DNA from 3 places in the Burkholderia vietnamiensis LMG 10929 genome. Region 3 is predicted to be linked to each of the others. Evidence: riboswitches for the same ligand, from Rfam matches in the RefSeq annotation. Region 3 holds a riboswitch; each other region holds the start of a gene.
The links. Region 3 has a riboswitch for cobalamin ahead of AK36_RS04460 (TonB-dependent receptor domain-containing protein). Riboswitches for the same ligand answer to the same signal wherever they lie in the genome.
Positions count from the first base shown of each region.

Region 1: it holds a riboswitch for cobalamin, as region 3 does, so the genes downstream of both, AK36_RS17160 (FecCD family ABC transporter permease) here and AK36_RS04460 (TonB-dependent receptor domain-containing protein) in region 3, are expected to answer to the same signal.
Region 2: it holds a riboswitch for cobalamin, as region 3 does, so the genes downstream of both, AK36_RS21060 (HoxN/HupN/NixA family nickel/cobalt transporter) here and AK36_RS04460 (TonB-dependent receptor domain-containing protein) in region 3, are expected to answer to the same signal.

Region 1 covers NZ_CP009631.1:1,562,756-1,569,997, reverse strand. The annotation lists gene cobT (nicotinate-nucleotide--dimethylbenzimidazole phosphoribosyltransferase) at 1-335, opposite strand, end outside; gene AK36_RS17165 (ABC transporter ATP-binding protein) at 391-1,188, opposite strand; gene AK36_RS17160 (FecCD family ABC transporter permease) at 1,185-2,192, opposite strand; cobalamin riboswitch at 2,664-2,918, opposite strand; gene AK36_RS17155 (hypothetical protein) at 3,084-3,434, shown strand; gene AK36_RS17150 (cell division protein ZapA) at 3,431-3,745, shown strand; RNA gene ssrS (6S RNA) at 3,838-4,019, shown strand; gene AK36_RS17145 (EVE domain-containing protein) at 4,090-4,551, shown strand; gene AK36_RS17140 (SIMPL domain-containing protein) at 4,732-5,472, shown strand; gene lgt (prolipoprotein diacylglyceryl transferase) at 5,611-6,501, opposite strand; partial or broken gene AK36_RS34320 (type 2 periplasmic-binding domain-containing protein) at 6,590-6,990, opposite strand; gene AK36_RS17130 (c-type cytochrome) at 7,149-7,242, shown strand, end outside.
Region 2 covers NZ_CP009631.1:2,432,425-2,439,666, forward strand. The annotation lists gene cobN (cobaltochelatase subunit CobN) at 1-47, opposite strand, end outside; gene cobW (cobalamin biosynthesis protein CobW) at 52-1,140, opposite strand; gene AK36_RS21060 (HoxN/HupN/NixA family nickel/cobalt transporter) at 1,166-2,224, opposite strand; cobalamin riboswitch at 2,413-2,674, opposite strand; cobalamin riboswitch at 2,811-3,044, shown strand; gene cobA (uroporphyrinogen-III C-methyltransferase) at 3,210-3,959, shown strand; gene AK36_RS21075 (cobalamin biosynthesis protein) at 3,956-4,333, shown strand; gene cobO (cob(I)yrinic acid a,c-diamide adenosyltransferase) at 4,368-4,970, shown strand; gene AK36_RS21085 (cobyrinic acid a,c-diamide synthase CobB) at 4,974-6,344, shown strand; gene AK36_RS21090 (M20 aminoacylase family protein) at 6,387-7,242, opposite strand, start outside.
Region 3 covers NZ_CP009630.1:969,036-976,277, forward strand. The annotation lists gene AK36_RS04445 (DUF2182 domain-containing protein) at 1-336, shown strand, start outside; gene AK36_RS04450 (Lrp/AsnC family transcriptional regulator) at 434-898, opposite strand; gene AK36_RS04455 (LysE family translocator) at 1,014-1,652, shown strand; gene AK36_RS04460 (TonB-dependent receptor domain-containing protein) at 1,741-3,669, opposite strand; cobalamin riboswitch at 3,880-4,072, opposite strand; gene AK36_RS04465 (threo-3-hydroxy-L-aspartate ammonia-lyase) at 4,300-5,277, opposite strand; gene AK36_RS04470 (helix-turn-helix transcriptional regulator) at 5,323-5,961, opposite strand; gene AK36_RS04475 (YbaK/prolyl-tRNA synthetase associated domain-containing protein) at 5,958-6,479, opposite strand; gene AK36_RS04480 (isocitrate lyase) at 6,876-7,242, shown strand, end outside.

The DNA.
Region 1 (7,242 bases), on a different replicon from region 3:
ACGATCTCCAGCACGCTCTGCGCGACGCCCGCGAACGCGTTGATCGCGGCGCCGCCGGCCAGGAAGTTCGCGACCATCTGCGCGGTGACCGATTGCGGATACGGGCTCACGCCCTCGGCCGCGATCCCGTGGTCGGCGGCGAAGACGATCGTGACCGGACGCTGCACCTGCGGCCGCTCGGTGCGCTGGATCAGCGCGAGCTGCAACGCGAGCGCCTCGAGCTGGCCGAGACTGCCGGGCGGCTTGGTCTTGTGATCGATCACATGCTGCAGGCGCTCGCGCAGCGTAGCGTCGAGCGGCGCGAGCGCGGGCGGGAAGTCGGTCGGGTTCGTCATCGGGAAAGTGCCTCGTTGGCGCGGCCGGTGCCGCGTGCGAAAGAAGGAAGGTGGATCATCGTCGCTCGGGCCACGCCGGCAGCAGCGCGTCGCGGCCGTTCTCGCGAATCAGCACGAGCGGATAGCCGAACGCATCGCTCGCGCGCGCAGGCGTCAGCACGTCGTGCACGCGGCCCGCCCACGCATGGCCGCGGCCGTCGAGCAACAGCGCGTGAGTCGCGAAGCGGCGCGCGAGATTCAGGTCGTGACACGAGAACAGCACCGTGCGCGGGCCTGCGTCGACCCACGCGGTGAGCGCGGTCAGCGCGTCGATCTGGTGATGCAGGTCGAGATGCGCGAGCGGTTCGTCGAGCAGCAGCAGCGGCGCGTCCTGACACAGCGTCGCAGCCAGCGCGACGCGCTGGCGCTCGCCGCCCGACAGCGACAGCACGTCGCGCGAGGCGAGCGCGGCGAGCCCGAACGTCGCGAGCGCGTCGCGCGCCGCGGCGCGGTCGCCGTCGCGCTCCCAGCCCCAGCCGCCCAGATAGGGGAAACGGTTCAGCAAAACCGTATCGAACACCGTCGCGCTGAACGCGTCGTGCAGTTGCTGTGGCATCAGCGCGCGGCGGCGTGCGAGCTGCTCGGGCTGCCATGCCGCGAGCGGCCGGCCGTCGTACTCGACGTGCCCGCCGGCCGGCTGCTGCAAACCCGCGAGCGTCGCGAGCAGCGTCGTCTTGCCGGCGCCGTTCGGCCCGGCGACGCACCAGATCTCGCCCGGCCGGAACGCCTGCGTGAAGCCGTCGAGCAGCGTCCGCTCGCCGGCCTCGAGCGTGAGCGCGAGCGCCGTGCAATCCGCGTCGGCAGCGTGCGTCATCGCGGCGGCCTCCTCAGCAGCATCCACAGGAACACCGGGACGCCGATCAATGCGGTCATCACGCCGACCGGCAATTGCGCGGGCGCGATCGCGGTGCGCGCGAGCAGGTCGGCCGCCATCACGCCGCCGCCGCCCGCGAGCATCGCGGCCGGCAGCAGCATGCGCTGGTCGTTGCCGAACGCGAGCCGCAGCGCATGCGGTACGACGAGGCCGACGAAGCCGATCGTGCCGGCCGTCGTCACCGCGGCCGCGGCGGCCAGTGACGCGACCAGGTAAATGCGCACGCGCACGCGCGCGACCGGCACGCCGAGCGCCAGCGCGGTCGCGTCGCCGCGCAACATCACGTTCAGCTGCGGCGCGGCCGGCAGTGCCGCAGCGGCGGCGAGCAGCAACGCGCCCCATGCGAACCACGGCGCGCTCACGCCGCTCAGGTCGCCGGTCAGCCAGAAGATGATGCCGCGCAGCCGCGCGTCGGGCGCGAGCGACAGCAGCAGCGTGACGAGCGCGCCCCACCCGGCCGCAATCACGACGCCGGTAAGGAGCAGCCGCGGCGATGCATCGCGCGAGTCGCCGCGCCGCAATTCGCGGCGCGCCAGGCCGAGCACGAGCGTGACCGACACGAGCGCGCCCGCGAACGCGCACGCATCGACGAGCCACCACGCGGCGCCGGCGATCATCGCGACGAGCGCGAAGCCGGCCGCGCCGCCGGACACGCCGAGCACGTACGGTTCCGCGAGCGGGTTGCGCAGCAGCACCTGCAGCAGCGCGCCGGCCAGCGCGAGCAGCGCGCCGCACGCGAAACCCGCGAGCGCGCGCGGCAAGCGCAACGTGCGCACGATGTCGGCGAACAGCGCGTCGTCGCCGTGCGACACGAGCGATGCGAGCGCCTGCCACGGCGACATCGGCACACTGCCGATCGACAGCGACGCGACGAACAGCAGCGCCACCACGCCGGCGAGCGTGGTCCAGATCGCGACGGCACGCGCGGCATTCATGCGCCGCATCCGACGAAGGTCGAGCAGCGGCGCACGCGCGTGGCGCTGCGGTGAGACGAACGCATGACGGAGATTGCGTTGCGCCGAGGCGAACGCCGAACGGACGTCGCGCTGCGACGTGTCGAACCGATGTGCAGGTTGCCGGCCCCCGTACGGCGAGTTGCTGCGCCGCACTTCGGCGACGCCGGCCCGTGACGGTCGAGATCCATCGAACGGCCGGTCCGCGCGCACGGCGTCGCGCGCACGCTCGCGCCTCGCGCGCTTGCCGGTCGTGCGGCATCGCGCTCGCGTGCGAGACCGCCGCACTCGCCGAACTCGCCGAGCCCGGCGCAGCCGCACTGGCCGCACGCAACGTGACGGCGGCACACGGCACGCGGCGGCATGCGCAGCGTCGTGCGAATGATTGGGGTCGGCATCGAAGACAGTTCCCGTGAAGCGCTGCGCACCCTGCTTCCCCGCAGCGCGCGCGTCATGAAGCCCGACGGGCTCCTCGTCTCGGCCGGTATCCGGGCTGACGGCGTGCCGGCTCGCCTTCCCGCGCGCATCGCGCGCAGTGGCCCGCGCCCGCATGCGCAAGCTGCATGCGAAACGCGCCCGAGCCGGCCTGCGTCGTACGACGCGGCCGCTTACCGTTGCGGGGGCAGCGCAGGTTGGCGAGCTCCTGGCGAAGCGCACGCCCTGCTTCCCGTTTAACCGCGCGACGCACGCGCGAGCACCGAGGCCGCGCCAGTTTAGGAGCGGGCCGCGCGAGCGTCAAGAAAGCGTCGGCACGCACGCGGCGCATGCGTCGGATGCGCATATTCGCGGCAAGAAGCCGGGGTGTTACGACTGGAAACGTTACAGATGTCGGAAAGCGGGGTATTCCGCGCTAAAATGCTGGGTCTTTAGAGGACGCAGCAGATGCTCAACGAACTCGAAACCTTATCTCAAAATATTGGCCGTCTGATTTCGCTGAACAAGCGCTATCACTCGGAACGGCTCGCGCTCGAGGAGCAGGTCACGCAATTGCGCGCGGACGCGGACACGGTCCGTGCGGAACTCGCGCAGCTGCGCGAAGAACGCAATGCGCTTGCGGCCGAGCGCGACACGCTGTCGGCAAAGATCGACGACGCCCAGGTCAAACTGAACGCGATCCTCGAGAAGCTGCCGCGCACGAAGAGCGTGGAGCAAGCCGACAACCAGCTCGACCTGCTGGACGGGCAGGCGCGCCCCGATAGCGACGACGCGGCCAGCCACGGAGAACATGCATGAGCACCAAGCAGATCGAAGTCTCGATTCTCGGTCAGCCGTATCGGCTCGCTTGTTCGGCCGAGACCGAAGCGGCGCTGCTCGAGGCCGTCGCGCGCGTCGATGCCGAAATGTCGAAGATCCGCGCGAACAGCTCGGTGCGCGGCACCGATCGCATCGCGGTGATGGCCGCGCTGTCGCTCGCGTCCGAATTGCTGCGGCTGCAAACGAGCGTGCGGCACGGTGAAGCATTTCCGGCCGAGGAAATCCGTCGTACAATGCACCAGATGAACGAACAGCTCGGCGCTGTGCTCGCACAGCACGAGACGCAGTAACAAGCGCAGTAACGTTTGATTGTTGTGTCGATTCCCCTTGATCTCGGCGATCAACGGTGTTCAAATTGGCGCAACGAAACACAGTTTAGTCAGCTTCCCTGCCTGGTTCGCCAAGGTCATATATTCCTTGAACCAATGCCATGTGCACGGTTGCGGAAATTTGTAGCACGGGCGCGCGCGTCACTCTGTCTGATGTACCCGATGTGCTGCTAACTGCGACCAATTCTGAACCCCAGGTTCAGGATGCCGGCCTAGCGGCCAAGGCGGGGGCCTATTCAACGGCATCGGGCTTGTCCCGATGCCGTTTCCTTTTGCAACAGCCCTTTCTGCGTCGATCACGATCCATGCAATACTGGCTGATGAAGTCCGAACCGGACGAAGCAAGCATCGACGATCTCGCACACGCACCGCAGCGCTCGCTGCCATGGACCGGCGTGCGCAACTATCAGGCGCGCAACTTCATGCGCGACACGATGAAGATCGGCGACGGCGTGCTGTTCTATCACTCGAGTTGCCCCGAACCGGGCATCGCGGGCCTCGCCGAAGTTGCATCGGCGCCCTACCCCGACCCGACCCAGTTCGATCCGAAGAGCCCGTATTACGACCCGAAGTCGACGCACGAAACGCCGCGCTGGCTGCTCGTCGACGTGCGCTTCGTGAAGAAGTCGGCGCTCGTGCCGCTCGCCGCGCTGCGCGAACACGACGAGCTCGCCGACATGCGCGTGCTCGCGCGCGGCAACCGGCTGTCGATCACGCCGGTCACGCGCGCCGAATGGCGCTTCATCACCGAAAGGCTGATGAAGTAGTCGCGCATCGAAGGTCAAATCCGGTCAGAACGCGCGGCCGTCGAGGAACTCGCGGCGCGCTTGCGCAGCCTAAGCAACGGCCGTCGCCCGAACGGGCCGACGGCCGTTTTTTCGTCGCGCGGTACGCCCGCGTCGCGCACGCGCGATCCGCATGCGCGCTCTCGCACAAGGAGTCCAACAATGACCAAGAAATCCGCTCTCGCGCTGTCGCTCGCGCTCGCCGCCGCCGTGCCCGTCGCGCTGACGCTCGCGTCGCCGGCCGCGCACGCACAAACCGCCAACCCGCATTTTCCGGAGCCGGCCGGCGTGCTGTCGCTGTCGTCGCAGGCGAGCGCCGACGTGCCGCAAGACATCATCCACATCACGCTGTTCTACGAACAGCAGGCCAAGGACGCCGGTAGCCTGACGGCTACGCTGAACCAGCGCGCCGACGCCGCGCTCGCGCAGGCGAAGGGCGTGTCGGGCGTCACCGCGCATACCGGTGCGTTCTCCGTCTATCCGAGCACCGATCGCGACGGCAAGATTTCCGCATGGCGCGGCCGCACGGAAGTCGTGCTCGAGTCGCGCGACTTCGCGGCCGCGTCGAAGCTCGCGGGCCAGCTGTCGAACCAGATGCAGATCGCGAACGTCGAATTCTCGCTGTCGCCCGAAGCGCAGCGCGCGGCCGAGCAGAAGCTGACGACCGAAGCGATCAAGTCGTTCCGCACACGCGCGGACGAAGCCGCGAAGGCGTTCGGCTACAGCAGCTACTCGATCCGCGACGTGAACGTCGGCGGCAGCCGCAACGTGCAGCCGTATCCGCGCATGATGGCGATGGCCGCGGCGCCGATGGACAACGCGAAGATGAGCGCACCGATTTCCGTCGAAGGCGGCAAGGCCACCGTGTCGGTCACGGTCAACGGCTCGGTGCAGATGAAGTAAGCACGAAGCAACGCGCGGCGCGCAACGCCGCGCAGATGCGAAAACGCCGGCCCTCGGGCCGGCGTTTTTCGTTCGAGCATCTGCATGCGACGAGCACGTGTGGCGAGCCCGTCGGCGTGGCGTCACGCGGCATGCATGTCACGCAGCCGCATTCGCTCCACGGCGACGATACGCCCACACCAGCATCGCGATGCCGGCGACGATCATCGGCAGCGACAGCCATTGCCCCATCGACAGGCCGAGCGCGAGCAGGCCGAGGAAATCGTCGGGCTCGCGGGCGAACTCGACGGTGAAGCGCGCGAGGCCGTAACCGATCAGGAACAGCGCCGACACCGCCCCCATCGGCCGTGGCTTGCGCGAGAAGAAGAACAGCACGAAGAACAGCACGACGCCTTCGAGCGCGATTTCATAGAGCTGCGAAGGATGGCGCGGCAGCATCTGGTACTGCATGAACACGTCGGCGAGATGCCACTTCTCGACGAGCGCCGGGTGCTTCGGCAGCCATGCGGCGTCGTCGCGCATCGCGCCCGGGAACAGCATCGCCCACGGCGCGCTCGGATCGGTCACGCGGCCCCACAGCTCGCCGTTGATGAAGTTGCCGAGCCGCCCGGCCGCAAGCCCGGTCGGCACCATCGGCGCGACGAAGTCGGTCACTTGCAGCCAGTGCCGCTTGCGCTGCCATGCGAACAGGATCATCGCGAGCGTCACGCCGAGAAAGCCGCCGTGAAACGACATCCCGCCTTCCCATACCTTGAATATGTCGAGCGGGTGCGACAGGTAGAAGTCGGCCTTGTAGAACAGCACGTAGCCGAGCCGGCCGCCGAGCACGGTGCCGAGCACGCCGTAGAACATCATGTCGTCGATGTCCTTCGCGGTCCAGCCCTGCGCCGCGACGTGCGGCAGCTTCAGGCGGACCCGGCCGACGACGATCGCCGCGATGAAGCCGACGAGATACATGAGGCCGTACCAGCGCACGGCCAGCGGGCCGAGATGGATCGCTACGGGGTCGAAATTCGGGTGAATGATCATGAGTTCGCGATGAAGTTTTCGAATGCGGTACGGCTCGCACAGGGCACGCACCGCGCGTTGGACGGCGCCGACGCGCCATCGTTCGCATCGCGCGGCGACTCCGTGCACGCGTGACATCGACGAAGCGGGCGAGCACCGCGCCGACGTCACCGGTGCACCACACGAGCCGCGCGTCGACGACCGGCGCGTCGAGCACGCCGGTGCGCCGCAGGTTACGCAGCGACTGCGGCATCCGTGCGACATCCAGGCCGGCCGACACGAGGCTGACGATCGTCTGCATCTGAATCGCCTGCGGGTCGATCGGCGGGTTTGCCCGGCTGCACCGTAGCAGGCCGTAATGATGTCATAAAAGCCGGGTGCCAAACGAAGCCGGGAGATCACGCGTCGCGACGCGGCGAGGTCGGTCGAGCGCACTGGCCCTTCGGCTTCGGCTTCATCAGCGTCAGCGGCAGGCGCCGCGCCCACCGACCTCGCCATCACGGCCACCTCGCCCGCCATACCGCAGCGCGACTACCGTCACGATACAGCGCACCGCACCTGCGACCGCGTAGCGCGCCCCGACTCGGGAAACGCGCAAAACGCGCGTTCCCTTTGCTCTTATAATGCGCGGACCGTGAAGCCGGCCGTTCGCGCCGGCGGAGGACTGCATGAAACAGACGATATCCGCCGCGCTGCTCGCGGCGCTGTTGGCGGCCGGCGCAGCGGCGGCGCACGCCGAGCCGGCCGGCGACGGGCTCGCAC
Region 2 (7,242 bases), on a different replicon from region 3:
TGCGTATCGTCGACGAAGCCGCCCGGCGTGGTGCGCAGCAGGTGCATCGCGTTACGCCTGCTGCAGTTCGGCCGCGCAGGCGGCATCGAACGCGCGCTGCAGCGCGGCCGCGTCGAGCGACTCGCCGATCAGCACGAAGCGGCTCGCGCGCGGCTCGCCGTCCTGCCAGCGCCGGTCGAAATAACTGTCGAAGCGGCGCCCGACGCCCTGGATCACGAGACGCATCGGCGCGTCCGGCAGCGCCGCGAAGCCTTTCGCGCGGTAGATCGTGTGGGCTTCGACCACGCGCTGGAGCGCGGCGATCGTCGCTTCGCGCGTGCCGGCGTCGCCCGCCACCACCACCGAATCGAAATCGTCGTGATGGTGATCGTGCTCGCCGTCGTCGGCCGAGCCGTGATGGTCGTGGCGCAGATGGATGGTGTCCTCCGACGCCGCTTCGAGCCCGATCAGCAGCGACAGATCGAGCTCGCCGCGCGTCGCGCGCACGATCTTCACCTGCGGCGGGATCTCGTCGCGGATCGCGGCCTCGATGTCGGCGAACAGCGCGTCGGCGACGAGGTCGGCCTTGTTCACGATCACCAGATCGGCCGACGACAGCTGGTCGGCGAACAGCTCGTGCAGCGGCGATTCGTGGTCGAGGTTCGGATCGGCGCGGCGCTGCGCGTCGACGGCCTGCGGATTCTCGGCGAACTGGCCGGCGGCGGCTGCCGGCCCGTCGACGACGGTCACCACCGCGTCGACCGTGAAGCTGTTGCGGATGGTCGGCCAGTTGAACGCCTGCACGAGCGGCTTCGGCAGCGCGAGCCCGGACGTCTCGATCAGCACGTGGTCGATGTCGGCGCGGCGCTCGACGAGCGCCTCCATCACCGGATAGAACTCCTCCTGCACGGTGCAGCACAGGCAGCCGTTCGCGAGCTCGTACAGCTGGCCGGCCGCTTCGCCGGGCGTGCCGGCTGGGTCGTCGCAGCCGATGCCGCAGCCCTTGAGGATTTCGCCGTCGATGCCGAGCTCGCCGAACTCGTTGACGATCACCGCGATGCGGCGGCCCGCGGCGTGCTGCAGGATGTGGCGCATCAGCGTGGTCTTGCCGCTGCCGAGAAAGCCCGTGACGATCGTGACGGGCAGCTTGCGTAGGGTCATGGTGAGTCCTGTATCGGAAAGAGAGTCAGGCGGACAGCGTCACGTCGATTTCGTCGTAGCGTTTGAGGCGGTAGATCGCGGCCGACACGACCCAGCACGCGACGAACAGGCCGATCACGACGTAGCCGAGCATCCCGAAGTGCGAGGCGACGAGCGTCGCGAAGTCCCACACCGGGCCTTGCAGCGCGAGCTTGTCGGCGAGCAGCGCGAGCACCTCGATGCCGCCGATCAGCGCGGCGACCAGCACCGACACGAACGTGATCGTCATGTTGTAGTAGATCTTGCGGATCGGCCGCACGTAGGCCCAGCGGTACGCGCCCATCATCAGGATGCCGTCGGTGGTGTCGACGAGCGTCATGCCGGCGGTGAACAGCACCGGCAGCGCCATCACCGACCAGAACGACAGGCCGCCCTGCACCTGCGTGGCCGAAATGCCGAACAGCGCGATCTCGGTCGCCGTATCGAAGCCGAAGCCGAACAGGAAGCCGACCGGATACAGATGCCAGCTGCGCGACACGAGCCGGAACAACGGCCGGAACAGCCGGGCCAGCACGCCGCGCTGGTTCATCAGCAGGTCGAGATCGGCATCGACGATCGCGTCGCCGCGGCGCGCCGCGCGAAAGGTCCGGTACACCGAAATCAGGATCAGCAGGTTCGCGGCCGCGAGCACCAGCAGGAAGAAGGCCGACACGCTGGTGCTGATCACGCCGCCCCAGGTCTTCATGCTCTCGAAGCGCGCGAGCGACGCGGCCGTGAGCGCGACGGCCACCGACATCACGATCACCACCGTCGAATGGCCGAGCGAGAAGAACAGGCCCGCGCCGAGCGGGCTGCGGCCTTCCTGCATCAGCTTGCGCGTGACGTTGTCGATCGCGGCGATATGGTCGGCGTCGACTGCGTGGCGCAGCCCGAACACGTACGCGAGCAGCGCGGTGCCGAGCAGCACGGGCTGGTCGCGAAACGCGACGAACGCCCAGATCCACGCGCCGACGTTGAACGCGACGAGAAGCGAATAGATCGCGGCGATTTTGCCGCGCAACCCGGACGGGCTGTCGTTGAACAGGCGGAAGAACGAGTCGAGCATGATGCTCCCTTGCGAACGGTCGACATGATGAATGCCAACACGGCTGCCGCCTGCCCTGCCCGCGCGGCCCGCCGCTCGCCGCGCCCGGCCGCGCGCACGCGTGCGACGCTCCGATCGATGACGGAAGTGGAAAACGCTCGGGCGTCGGGCGTGCTGCGGCCGTGGACGATGCGCCGCCTCCCCGCGGCGCTGAACCCCACGTTCTGGCCGGTATCCGGGCTGACGAACACGCCGCTTCGCCTTCCCGGATGCGCGGCATCCAGTGGCGGTCGTCCGCATGCGCTGGGCATGCGGCGAAGCGGCGCTGCAACGCGCTGGGCGCGTGCGTTCGCTTACCGTTGCGGGGGCAGCACAGGTTGGCTCGTCTGCGGTGCAGGCAGGCTCCCTGTTTCCCGTTTAACTGCGCGCGCCGGAGCAGCGCGCGCGAGCACCAAAACGCGTGCGAGTGTAGGGGGCGGTGCCGGCAGCGTCAAGGCAAAACCGGCCATCGCGGGGCCGCCGCCGGGCGCCGCGACCGCACACGGCGGCCCGCCGCGCGCGGCCGCGGGGGCAGGCATGGCCGGTTCGCGCGGGCCGGGCGCTGTGCTATCGTATGCGCCGCGTTCGGTGCTCGCGTGCGCATTGCGCGCATGCAGTTAAACGGGAAACAGGAGGCGGAGCTTCGCCTGGCCTGTGCTGTCCCCGCAACGGTACGCCGCCCGCGCGCCGCGGTTGCTCCGCGCGCGCCCAGGCCGCCCTCGATGCCACTGCCCCAGCGGGCGGGAAGGCTGCGGCCCGGCAAGCGGCCAGCCCGGATACCGGCCGACGCAAGGGGCGAGCGCGCTGCTCGCCGAACGCCCGGTCCGCGAGGGACGGACCGGAGCGCCGTCTGCCCGCGCCCACGCGCTTCGCCCGATCCGCCCATGCACTGCCTGTCTGCCGGCCCCCGTGCCGCTCGCCGTTTCGTTTCCCCTGCCATGCCGCGGTGCGTGCCGTGGCGCGCCCGATGAGCCGCGCGTGGCTCGTCGGCGCGGGCCCCGGTGACGCCGATCTGCTGACGCTGAAGGCCGTGCGTGCGATCGCCGCGGCCGACGTGCTGCTCGTCGACGATCTCGTGAACCCGGACGTCCTGCGCCATGCGCGCGCGGATGCCCGCATCGAGCACGTCGGCAAGCGCGGCGGCCATGCGTCGACGCCGCAGCACGAGATCGTCGCGGCGATGCTCGCGCATCTGCGCGCGGGCCGCAGCGTCGCGCGCCTCAAGGGCGGCGATCCGTTCGTGTTTGGCCGCGGCGGCGAGGAGCTGCTCGCGCTCGGCGCGGCCGGCTTCCCGGTCGAGGTCGTGAACGGCATCACGGCCGGCATCGCGGCGCCGGCCGCGCTCGGGATTCCGGTCACGCATCGCGGCGACGCGCAGGGCGTGATCTTCGTCACCGGTCACGGCGCGGGCGCCGACGAACCCGACTGGCGCGCGCTGGCCGCGACGCGGATGACGCTCGTCATCTACATGGGGATTCGCCGGCTCGCCGCGATCGTCGCCGCGCTTGGCGCGGGCGGGCTGCCCGGCGACACGCCGTGCGCGGCCATCGAGAACGCGACGCGCGACGCGCAGCGGCACGTGCTCGCGACGCTCGAGACGGTCGTCGAACGCGTGAACGCGGCCGGCATCGGCTCGCCGGCGATCGTCGTGATCGGGCGCGTGGCCGCGCTCGCCGCCGATCCGGCGGTGCGCGCCGCACTCGGCAGCGGCGCATGATGCGCGTCGCGCTCGGCGTCGGCTTTCGCGCGCACGTGACGGCCGCGCAGCTCGACGCGGCGATCCGCGCGGCGCTCGCGCGCCATCCGGGCGCGGAGCCGGCCGTCGTCGCGACGCTCGCCGACAAGGCGCGCGCGCGGCCGCTGCGCACGCTGTGCGCGCGACGCGGCTGGCCGCTCGTCGGGTTCGACGCGGCCGCGCTCAAGAGTTGCACGGCGCCGCCGTTGAGCGCCCCGTCGCCCGCCGCGCTCGCGCGCTTCGGCGTGGCGGGCGTCGCCGAGCCGTGCGCGCGCCTCGCCGCGCCCGACGGCCGGCTGCTCGGCCCCAAATTGATCCGGGACGGCGTGACGGTCGCGCTCGCCGGCCCGCTCTGAACCGTTTGTTTCGCTTTCCACAGGACGACTCCCGATGAAGACCGATGCCGAATCCCATCAGCGGATGACCGAGCGCCGCCGCGCCGGCCACGAGAAGAAGCAGGCCGCGGCCACCCGCGAAAAGGGTCTGCTGATCGTCAACACCGGCAACGGCAAGGGCAAGAGCACGGCCGCGTTCGGCATGGCCGTGCGCGTGCTCGGCCATGGCATGCGGCTCGGCGTCGTGCAGTTCATCAAGGGCGCGCTGCATACGTCCGAGCGCGATTTCCTCGGCGCGGTCGCGCAGTGCGACTTCGTGACGATGGGCGACGGCTATACGTGGAACACGCAGAACCGCGACGCCGACATCGCGACCGCGCGCAAGGGCTGGGACGCGGCGCGCCGGATGATCGAAAGCGGCGAGTACCGGATGGTGATCCTCGACGAGCTGAACACCGTGCTCAAGTACGAGTACCTGCCGCTCGACGAAGTGCTCGCGACGCTCACCGGCCGGCCGGAAGCCGTGCACGTCGTCGTGACCGGGCGGCACGCGCCCGACGCGCTGATCGATGCGGCCGACCTCGTCACCGAAATGCGGCTCGTCAAGCATCCGTACAAGGAGCAAGGCGTGAAGGCGCAGCCCGGCGTGGAGTTCTGACCGATGCGTGCGTGTCCCGCGCTGTTCGTCAGCGCACCGGCGTCCGGCCAGGGCAAGACGTCGGTGACGGCCGGCCTCGCGCGGCTGCACCGGCGGCTCGGCCGGCGCGTGCGCGTGTTCAAGACCGGGCCGGATTTCCTCGATCCGATGCTGCTCGAACGCGCGAGCGGCGCGCCCGTGTACGCACTCGATCTCGGGATGGTCGGCGAGGCCGGCTGTCGCGCGCTGCTCGCCGACGCGGCGCGCGACGCGGACCTGATCCTGATCGAAGGCGTGATGGGCCTGTTCGACGGCACGCCGAGCAGCGCGGACCTGGCCGCCGCGTTCGGCGTGCCGGTCGTCGCGGTGATTTCGGCGAAGGCGATGGCGCAGACGTTCGCCGCGATCGCGTTCGGGCTCGCGCGGTTCCGGCCGGGCGTGCCGTTTTACGGCGTGCTGGCGAATCGCGTCGGCTCGCCGCGACATGCGCAACTGCTGCGGCAGGCGCTGCCGGACGACCTGCGCTGGCTCGGGCACGTGCCGGCCGACGCGGCGATCGCGTTGCCCGAACGGCATCTCGGCCTGCACCAGCCGGCCGACATCGACGATCTCGACGCGCGGCTCGAGCGCGCCGCCGACGCGCTCGCGCAGACCGCGCTCGCCGAATTGCCGCCGGCCGTCGCGTTCGCAGCGCCCGAAGTGGCACCCGAAGCAGCCGCGCTGCCGCGCTCGCTGGCCGGCACGCGGATCGCGGTCGCGCGCGACGCGGCGTTCTCGTTCATCTACCCGGCCAATCTCGCGCTGCTCGACGCGCTCGGCGCGCAGGTGCGGTTCTTTTCGCCGCTGGCCGACGAACCGGTGCCCGACGCGTGCGACGCGCTGTTCCTGCCGGGCGGCTATCCGGAGCTGCACGCGGCGACGCTCGCCGCGAATGCGGTGAGCGCGCGCACGATCCGCGCGCACGCGGCGGCCGGGCGGCCGATCGTCGCGGAATGCGGCGGGATGCTGTACCTGTGCGAGTCACTGACCGACGCGCAGGGCGCGACGACGCCGATGGTCGGGCTGCTGCCGGGCCATGCGACGATGCAGCGCCGCTTCGCCGCGCTCGGCATGCAGACGCTCGCGACGCGCTGGGGCCCGATGCGCGGCCATACGTTCCATTACTCGCGGCTCGAAACGCCGCTCGCGGCGGCGGCGACGGCGGCACGCTGCGACGGCGCGAGCGGCAGCGGCGAAGCCGTGTATCGCGCGGGGCCGGTCGTCGCGACCTACATGCACATGTACTGGCCGTCGAACCCGGATGCGGCCGCGGCGTTGTTTCGCGGCGAGGCGTTCGATCAGGTTGAGCAGGCCGATCGAGCGAGCGGAGAGACGCCGGAAGTCGTGCCGGAATAGCGGGCTGCGGCGCGAGCCCTCGCCTTCCCCGCCAGCGTCCCGTCACACCAGAAACGCCTCGGCCAGCTTGACCCAGTACGACGCGCCGATCGGCAGCGCCGCGTCGTTGAAGTCGTATCCGGGGTTGTGCACCATGCAGCCGCCTTCCCCGTCGCCGTTGCCGATGATCAGGTAGCAGCCCGGCCGCTGCTCGAGCAGGAATGCGAAATCCTCGCTGCCGGTGAGCGGCACCATCCCGTCGATCAGGTTCGCTGCGCCGGCCCATGCATGCGCGACGTCGCGTGCGAACGCGGTCATCCGCGCATCGTTGACGAGCACCGGGTAGCGGCGCTGGTAATCGATCGTCGCGGTCGCGCCGAACACGGCCGCCTGCGCATGAACGACTTCCTTGATGCGCGTCTCCAACAGATCGCGCACGTCGGGCTTCAACGCGCGCACCGACAGGCGCATCTGCGCATGCTCGGGAATCACGTTCGGCGCGTCGCCCGCGTGGATCGCGCCGACCGTGACGATCGCCATGTCGAGCGGCGACACGTTGCGTGACACGATGGTCTGCAGCGCGATCACGATCTGCGCGCACACGACGACCGGGTCGATCGCCTTGTGCGGCACCGCGCCGTGGCCGCCGCGGCCGTGGACGTCGACGATCACGGTGTCCGACGACGCCATGAACGGCCCGGCCAGGAAGCCGAGCTTGCCGGTCGGGAAGCCCGGCATGTTGTGCATCGCGAAGATCGCATCGCACGGGAACTGCTCGAACAAGCCGTCGTCGAGCATTTTCTTCGCGCCGCCGAGCCCTTCCTCGGCCGGCTGGAAGATCAGGTTCAGCGTGCCGGAAAACCGCCGCTCGCGCGCCAGATGCTTCGCGGCGGCGAGCAGCATCGCCGTGTGACCGTCG
Region 3 (7,242 bases):
GCGATCGTGCTGGCGCTGGCCGGCGCGTATCAGTTCTCGCCGCTCAAGCGTGCGTGCTTGCGGCAATGCCGCTCGCCCGTACGCTTTCTTGCGACGCACTGGCGGCCGGGGATGTGGGGCGTGTTCGTGCTCGGCCTGCGTCACGGCGCGTATTGCGTCGGCTGTTGCTGGATGTTGATGGCGCTGCTGTTCGTCGGCGGCGTGATGAACGTCGTGTGGATCGTCACGCTGTCGCTCGTCGTGCTCGTCGAAAAGGTGCTGCCCGGCGGCGAGCGCGCCGGCCGCGCGCTCGGGGCGGTGTTGATCGGGTGGGCGATCGCGACGCTGCTGGTGTGATGCGCGCGGCGGGCGCTGTGGGCGCAATGCCTTCCGCATCTCGCACCTCACATCGCGCGACTTGCCCCCACGTTCCCCCACGCCTGCCGAAACCGCTTCACCGCCTCGCCGGAAAATCGCTCGCGACGGCCGGCCGCGCGAGCCCGCGCGCCGGCAACGGCGTCGACATCACGATCGACGTGCGCGTTTCCCCATACAGATTGACGCGCTCGATCAACTGTTCGAGATGCGCCATGCTGACCGCGACGAAGCGCATCACGTACGAGTCGGCGCCGGTCACGTGATGGCACTCGACCACCTCGGGGATCGTCTCCAGCAGCTTCAGGAATTTCGCCTTCGCCGGCTGCGGCACGGTGATGCCGATCAGCGCGCTGACCGGATAGCCGGCGGCGGCCGGATCGATGCGCGCCGTGTAGCCGCCGATCACACCGGTCGACTCGAGACGCTTCACGCGCTCCGTCACCGCCGGCACGGACAGGTGAACCTGCCGCGCGAGTTCCGTATAGCTGATGCGGCCGTTGGCCTGCAGCAGCGCGATCAGCTTCCAGTCGAGTTCGTCCATCGCGTCGGAGTTTTTAAGGTGAAAGCGCCATTTTTCCTTAAAAACCGGCTTCAGCGGCGATCGGATTTTCCCTACGATGGTTTCTCCAGTCACCACACATCGCCAGGAGCCGGTCATGCTGTTCATCAAGTCCGTCGTGATCGGGTTGTCGATCGCGCTGCCGGTCGGCCCGATCGGCATGCTGTGCATCCAGCGCAGCCTGAGCCGGGGCTTTCAAGCGGGGTTCGCGACGGGCCTGGGCGCCGCATGCGCCGACGCGCTCTACGGACTGCTCGGCGCGCTCGGTGTGGCCGGCGTCGTCACCGTGTTTCCGATGCTGACCGTCGTGCTGAAGATCGGCGGCGGCGCGTTTCTCATGTGGCTGGCCTGGACCATCGCGCGGCAGGGAGCGCCTGCGCCGGCCGCGCGCGCCGAACTGCCGCGCACGACCGTGCTGCGCTATTTCGTCACGACCTTCGGCCTGACGCTGTCCAACCCGATGACGATCCTGTCGTTCGTCGGAATCTTCGCGGCGCTCGGCCCGCTGGCCGGCGCGCACGACAGCGGAATGCGCGCGACGGTCGCGATGATGGTGGGCGGCGTGTTCGTCGGTTCGGCGGCGTGGTGGCTGTGCCTGAGCGGCACGAGCGCCGCGCTGCGCACCAGGATGCCGCCGGCGCTCATGTACGCACTCGCGCGCGTGTCCGCGCTCGTGATCGCGGGATTCGGCGCGATCCAGCTGATCGCCGGCGTGCGGGGCGTCGCCGGGGCGTGACGCGCATCGCCGCGCGACCGAGCCACCGCCTGCGCACGAGGACGCGATGCAGCACCGCCCGCGCGGGCCAGCACCGTACCCGGCGCGATCAGAACGTATAGCTGATCTTGCCGAACGCAGTGCGGCCCAACGTGTTGTAGCCGTAGGCGGTCATGTACTGGCGGTCGAACAGGTTCGACAACGTGGCCGACACCGTCAGATGCGCGTTGACCTTGTACGACGCGCGCAGGTTCACGCTCAGGTACGACGGCAGATAGGTCGTGTTGGCCGGGTCGTCGAACGTCGTGCCGCCGTAGCTAAGCGTGGCGCCGGTACTCAACGCATGCAGGCGCAATTCGTCCCACGTGTGGTCGACGCTCGCGCTGAAGGTCTGGCGCGGCCGGCGGCTCAGCCAGCTTTCGTTGGTCACGTCCTGCGGATTCAGGATGCCCACCGCGATGCTGACCGGCGTCGACCGGCCGATCGTCCCCTTGTACGACAGGTCGATGCCGCGGATATGCGCGCGGCCGATGTTCATCGGCGAGAACGTCGCCGGGTTGTACGCGATCAGGTTGTTGACGCGCGTGTCGTAAATCGCAGCGCTGAACGTGCCGTATGCCGTATTCGCATCGAGCGCCGCCTCGACCGAATCGCTGCGTTCGGGGTTCAGGTTCGGATTGCCGTAACCGGGGTAGTACAGGTCGTTGAACGACGGCAGGCGGAACGCATTGCCGTACGAGACGCGCGCCGCATACACCGGCGTGATCGCCCACGACAGCGCGACGTTACCCGTGTTCACCGCCTTGCCCATGATGATCTCGTGCCGGCCCGCGACGAACATCGTCACGCTGCCGAGCGTCGCCGACTGATGCAGCGAAAACGCCGAGTCGTTGCGCGTCGGTATGCCGTCCGGCAGGTCGGCAGGCAGGAACGCCTGCTCGCGCGTGAAGTCGTAGGCCAGCTTCGTCTCGCCCGACAGCGGCAGCCCGAACAGCCGGAAGCCGTGCTCCTGATGCGTGAGCGACGTCGACACGCTGATGCGCTGCGAATCGATCTGGTCGGTCGGGATGGTCGGATCGTTCGCATACAGGAACTGCCGGTCGCTCGCATAACCGAACGACTGCGCGAACTGCGTGTCGCGCGTGATGTCGAGATGGAACGCGACGCCGGTCGTCAGCTGATGGTCGAGTTGGCGATTCGCGAAGCCTGCGTTGTCGTAGGACAGGTCGGAGCGGTGATACAGCGCGAACGTCGAGACCGACCAGTTGCCGCGTGCATAGCCGAGACGCGCATCGAGATCCTGCGCGTGATACGGATTGCGTCCGGCCTCGTGGTACGGCAGCACGGGCTGCGTGGCGTCGATGCCGGCGGTGTTGTAGTCGTGCAGGCCGAGCGAGTAGGTGAGCCCGCCGAGCGCGGCGAGCGGGCCGGTGGACGGCACGGTGCCGGACGTGCGCAGCTGCGTATCGAAGGTCTTGTTCGAGCCGCCGCCGAACGACACGCTCGTCTGGTTCGGCTGACCCGCGGCGCGGCGCGTAAACAATTGCACGACGCCGCCCATCGCGTTCGCGCCGAACGACGCGGCGGCCGGCCCGGAGATCACCTCGACGCGCTCGAACGCTTCGGTCGGCAGGTCCGCCCATGGCGCGATGCCGGTGGTCGGCGAGCCGATCGGGATGCCGTCGATGAACACCGCCACCTGGCTCGCTGACGAGCCGCGGATGCTGACCGACGCGGACGAGCCGGGGCCGCCGTTGGACGACACCGTCACACCGGGCAGCGTCGCGAGCGCCTGCGTGATGCTCGGCTCGCCGGGCGACAGCCGCTCGAGGTCGGCGCGCGTGAGCACCTGCGTCGTCGCATAGCGCTGGTCGAACGACTCGGGCAGGCGCCGCGTGTCGGTCACGGCGATGGTCGGCAGCTCCGTGCCGGCCGCGGGCGGCGACGCTTCGGCAGGCGCCGTGTCGCCGGCCGCATGCGCGAGCGGGCAGAGCAGCGCCGATGCGGCGGACGTGGCGAGAAGGTGGCGAAGATTCATGATGCGGCGAGCGTGGTCGTGTTGCAGATGCGGCGTGCGCGCGAGCCAGCGCCGCGCACGCAGGCGGTGCAGCGGCGCGATGCTTCCGGCGCGGAAGCGAGGGCGGTAAGAATGAACATGCGAAGCGTTCAGAGGTCGGGGCCGTCCATGCAACGGGGCGACCGCCAACGGCGGTGCCGGCGCATCGGGACACCCCGCCCGGTGCGGCTGCTGGACCTCGGGTCGATGGCAGGTCTCCTGGCTTGCGGGTCGTCATCCGCGCCGGCCTTCCCGGTTTCCCAGTGGCGCGTGGTGGCGCGGATTCACCGCTTACAGTTGCGGGGGCAGCCGCAGATTGGAGGCTCGGCCTCTGCTGCGTTCCCTTTTGATCCCGTCTCCGGGAACCATCGGTGCGCAAGCGTAAGGGCGAGCACGCCGGCACGTCAATCGTCGAATCGCGCAGGGGTGCGAAAAAACGTCACCGCGCGTCGAATGCTCGCGGATGGCGTGTCGCGGGCGCGACGGAGCGCATTTCAGATCTGATGAAAGCGGCTGGCCGTGGCGGGGCGATATGAGGCTGGAACGCGCGCGTCCTCGTCGTTCGAACGAGGCGGTGGGGTGTTGCGCCGGGAGCGCGCGCCCCCGGCGATTTCATGCGGCGGGACTGGAAACCAGTGCGGCGAAGTTCGCGAGGTCGACGTTGCCGCCGCTGATCACGATGCCGACGCGCTTGCCCGCGAGTTCGTCCTTCATCTTGCGTGCGGCCGCGAGCGACAGGCAGCCGGTCGGCTCGACGATGAGCTTCATCCGGGTTGCGAAGAACCGCATGCTGTCGACCAGTTCGGCGTCGGTCGCTGTCAGGATGTCGTCGACGTCGCGCCGCAGGATCTGGAACGTCAGGTTGCCCAGATGCTGCGTCTGCGCGCCGTCGGCGATCGTGCGCGGCGTGTCGATGTGCACGATCGCGCCGCTGCGGAACGATTGCTGGCCGTCGTTGCCGGCTTCGGGCTCGACGCCGTACAGCTTCGCTTGGGGCGACAGCGCGCGCGTCGCGAGCGCGGTGCCGGACAGCAGGCCGCCGCCGCCGAGCGGCGCGAACACTGCGTCCAGCGGCCCGACTTCGTCGAACAGCTCCTTCGCCGCCGTGCCCTGGCCGGCGATCACGTCCGCATGGTCGTACGGCGGGATCAGCGTGAGCCCGTGCTTCTCCGCCAGCTCGCGGCCGATCTGCTCGCGGTCTTCCGTATAGCGGTCGTAGGTCACGACGTTGCCGCCGTAGCCGCGCGTGGCGGCCATCTTCGCGGCCGGCGCGTCCTGCGGCATCACGATCGTCGCCGGGATGCCGAGCATGCGCGCCGACAGCGCGATCGCCTGCGCGTGGTTACCCGACGAGAAGGTGACCACGCCGTTGCGGCGCTGCGTGGCGTCGAAGCGCGACAGCGCGTTGAATGCGCCGCGGAACTTGAACGCACCCATGCGCTGCAGGTTCTCGCACTTGAAGAACACCTGCGCGCCGAGCGCGTCGTCGAGCGTGCTCGACGTCATCACGGGCGTGCGGTGCGCGTGGCCCTGCAGGCGCGCGGCGGCGGCCGCGACGTCGTCGTAGGTGGGAAGGGTCGGGTTGGTCATCGGTGGCTCTCGTCGATAGGGCGATCATCGGGGCGGGCGTGCCCGTCATTTTGCATCGTTGTATACGGTGGCGCGCGATACGCCGAGGTGCTGCGCGACGATTTCCATCGCGCGGCGCACCTCGAGAAAGCCGTCTGCCTTCAGCATCTGCATCAGCTCGCGCCGCTGGTCGGTCTTCAGTTCGCGCGGCGTGGACGCGAGACGCGTCGCGAACGCATCGATGCGCTGCCGGATCGCGTCGGCGCCGGCCGGATCGAGCGTGTCGGCGACCGGCGCGCCTTCGACGCTGCAGAACTGGTTCAGCATCCCCTGGAAGCCGCGGAACAGCGTGACGTCCGCGTTCAGGCACAGCGCGGCCACGTAATGGCCGCTCGAATCCTTGATGCCGATCGACGTGCTTTTCGCGGTGCGGCCGTCGGCGAAGCGGTTCGCGTAGTTCGCGAGCACCTGCGGGAAGTCGTCGTCCGCGATGCGCGCGAGGCCGAGTTCGGTCGCGGGATCGCCGACCGCGCGGCCCGACAGGTTGTTGTGGATCGCGAGGATCGCGTGCTCGGGCGTGCGCAGGTCGTGCACGACGACCTCGGTGAACGGCGCGAACATTGCGCCGAGCCCTTCGGCGATGCGCAGCACCTGTTCGATCAGCGATGCCTGTTCCAGCTGCGGCGTCGGGCGGGAACGGTTCATCGCGCGGCTTCGAGCGCAGGTGCGTCGGTGGTCTCGGGACGCGTGATGTCGGCGAGCAGCGGTCGGGCGATCCGCACGTAATCGGACGCGTCGAGCACGATCGAGCGGTCGAGGCGTCCGGCGTTGAACGCGATCGCGTCGTTGCGTTCGACCAGCGCCGGATCGACGACGAGCGTCACGCTCGCGTCGAACACGAACGGCGGCACGGCGCCCATCACGCAGCCGGTGACGGCGGCCGCGCGCTCCGGCGGCGCCAGCGTCGCCTTGCGACGGCCGAGCGCGTCGGCGACCTTGCGGAAGTCGATCTTCAGATGACCGGGGATCACTGCTAGCGCGGTCGCATCGCCGCCATCCTTGAACGTGCAGAGCATCGCCTTCGCGCCCTGTTCGGGACGCGTGCCGCGAATCGCGGCGATCACGTCGGATTTGCCCTCTGCGGGGTGCTCGAGCACGCGGAACCGCGCACCGTTGCTGGTCAGCAGCTCGCACAGCCCGTTGAAGACGGGGTATTCGGTCATGTCGTGGCAGGCCGTAAGAGTGCGCGCGTAGCGCGGTCGAAATAGATGAATCATCCAAGTATAGACGTTTTGTCGCGCCGCAGACAGAAAAGGGCGTTGGGCGCACGGCAGGCAAGGCGCGCGCACCGTGTACCGAAAGGCCATTTCATGTTGCGAAATGGCGTGGGCGCTTTCGTGCCGCCTGTCTTTCCGTGCCTTGAAAAAGTGTTTTGCATCGCAAAAACTCGGACCTATCTCATTGAAAATTTACAGAAATTTATATCTTATGTCTTATATAAGAGTTGGCCGAAAGCGCGCCGTGCAGCGGTACTATTAAGTCCATGCAGTTCGCTTCGTCAGACGCGGCGGACACGCGGAACCCTTTACTCAAATGCGCTTCGTTCCCAGGAGATTGACATGTCCCAATATCAAGACGACATCAAGGCAGTGGCTGGCTTGAAGGAAAACCACGGCAGCGCGTGGAATGCCATCAATCCCGAGTATGCCGCTCGCATGCGCGCCCAGAACAAGTTCAAGACGGGCCTCGACATCGCCAAGTACACCGCGAAGATCATGCGCGCCGACATGGCTGCGTACGACGCGGATCCGTCCAAGTACACGCAGTCGCTCGGTTGCTGGCACGGCTTCATCGGCCAGCAGAAGATGATTTCCATCAAGAAGCACTTCAACAGCACCGAACGCCGCTACCTGTACCTGTCGGGCTGGATGGTCGCTGCGCTGCGCTCGGAGTTCGGCCCGCTGCCGGACCAGTCGATGCACGAAA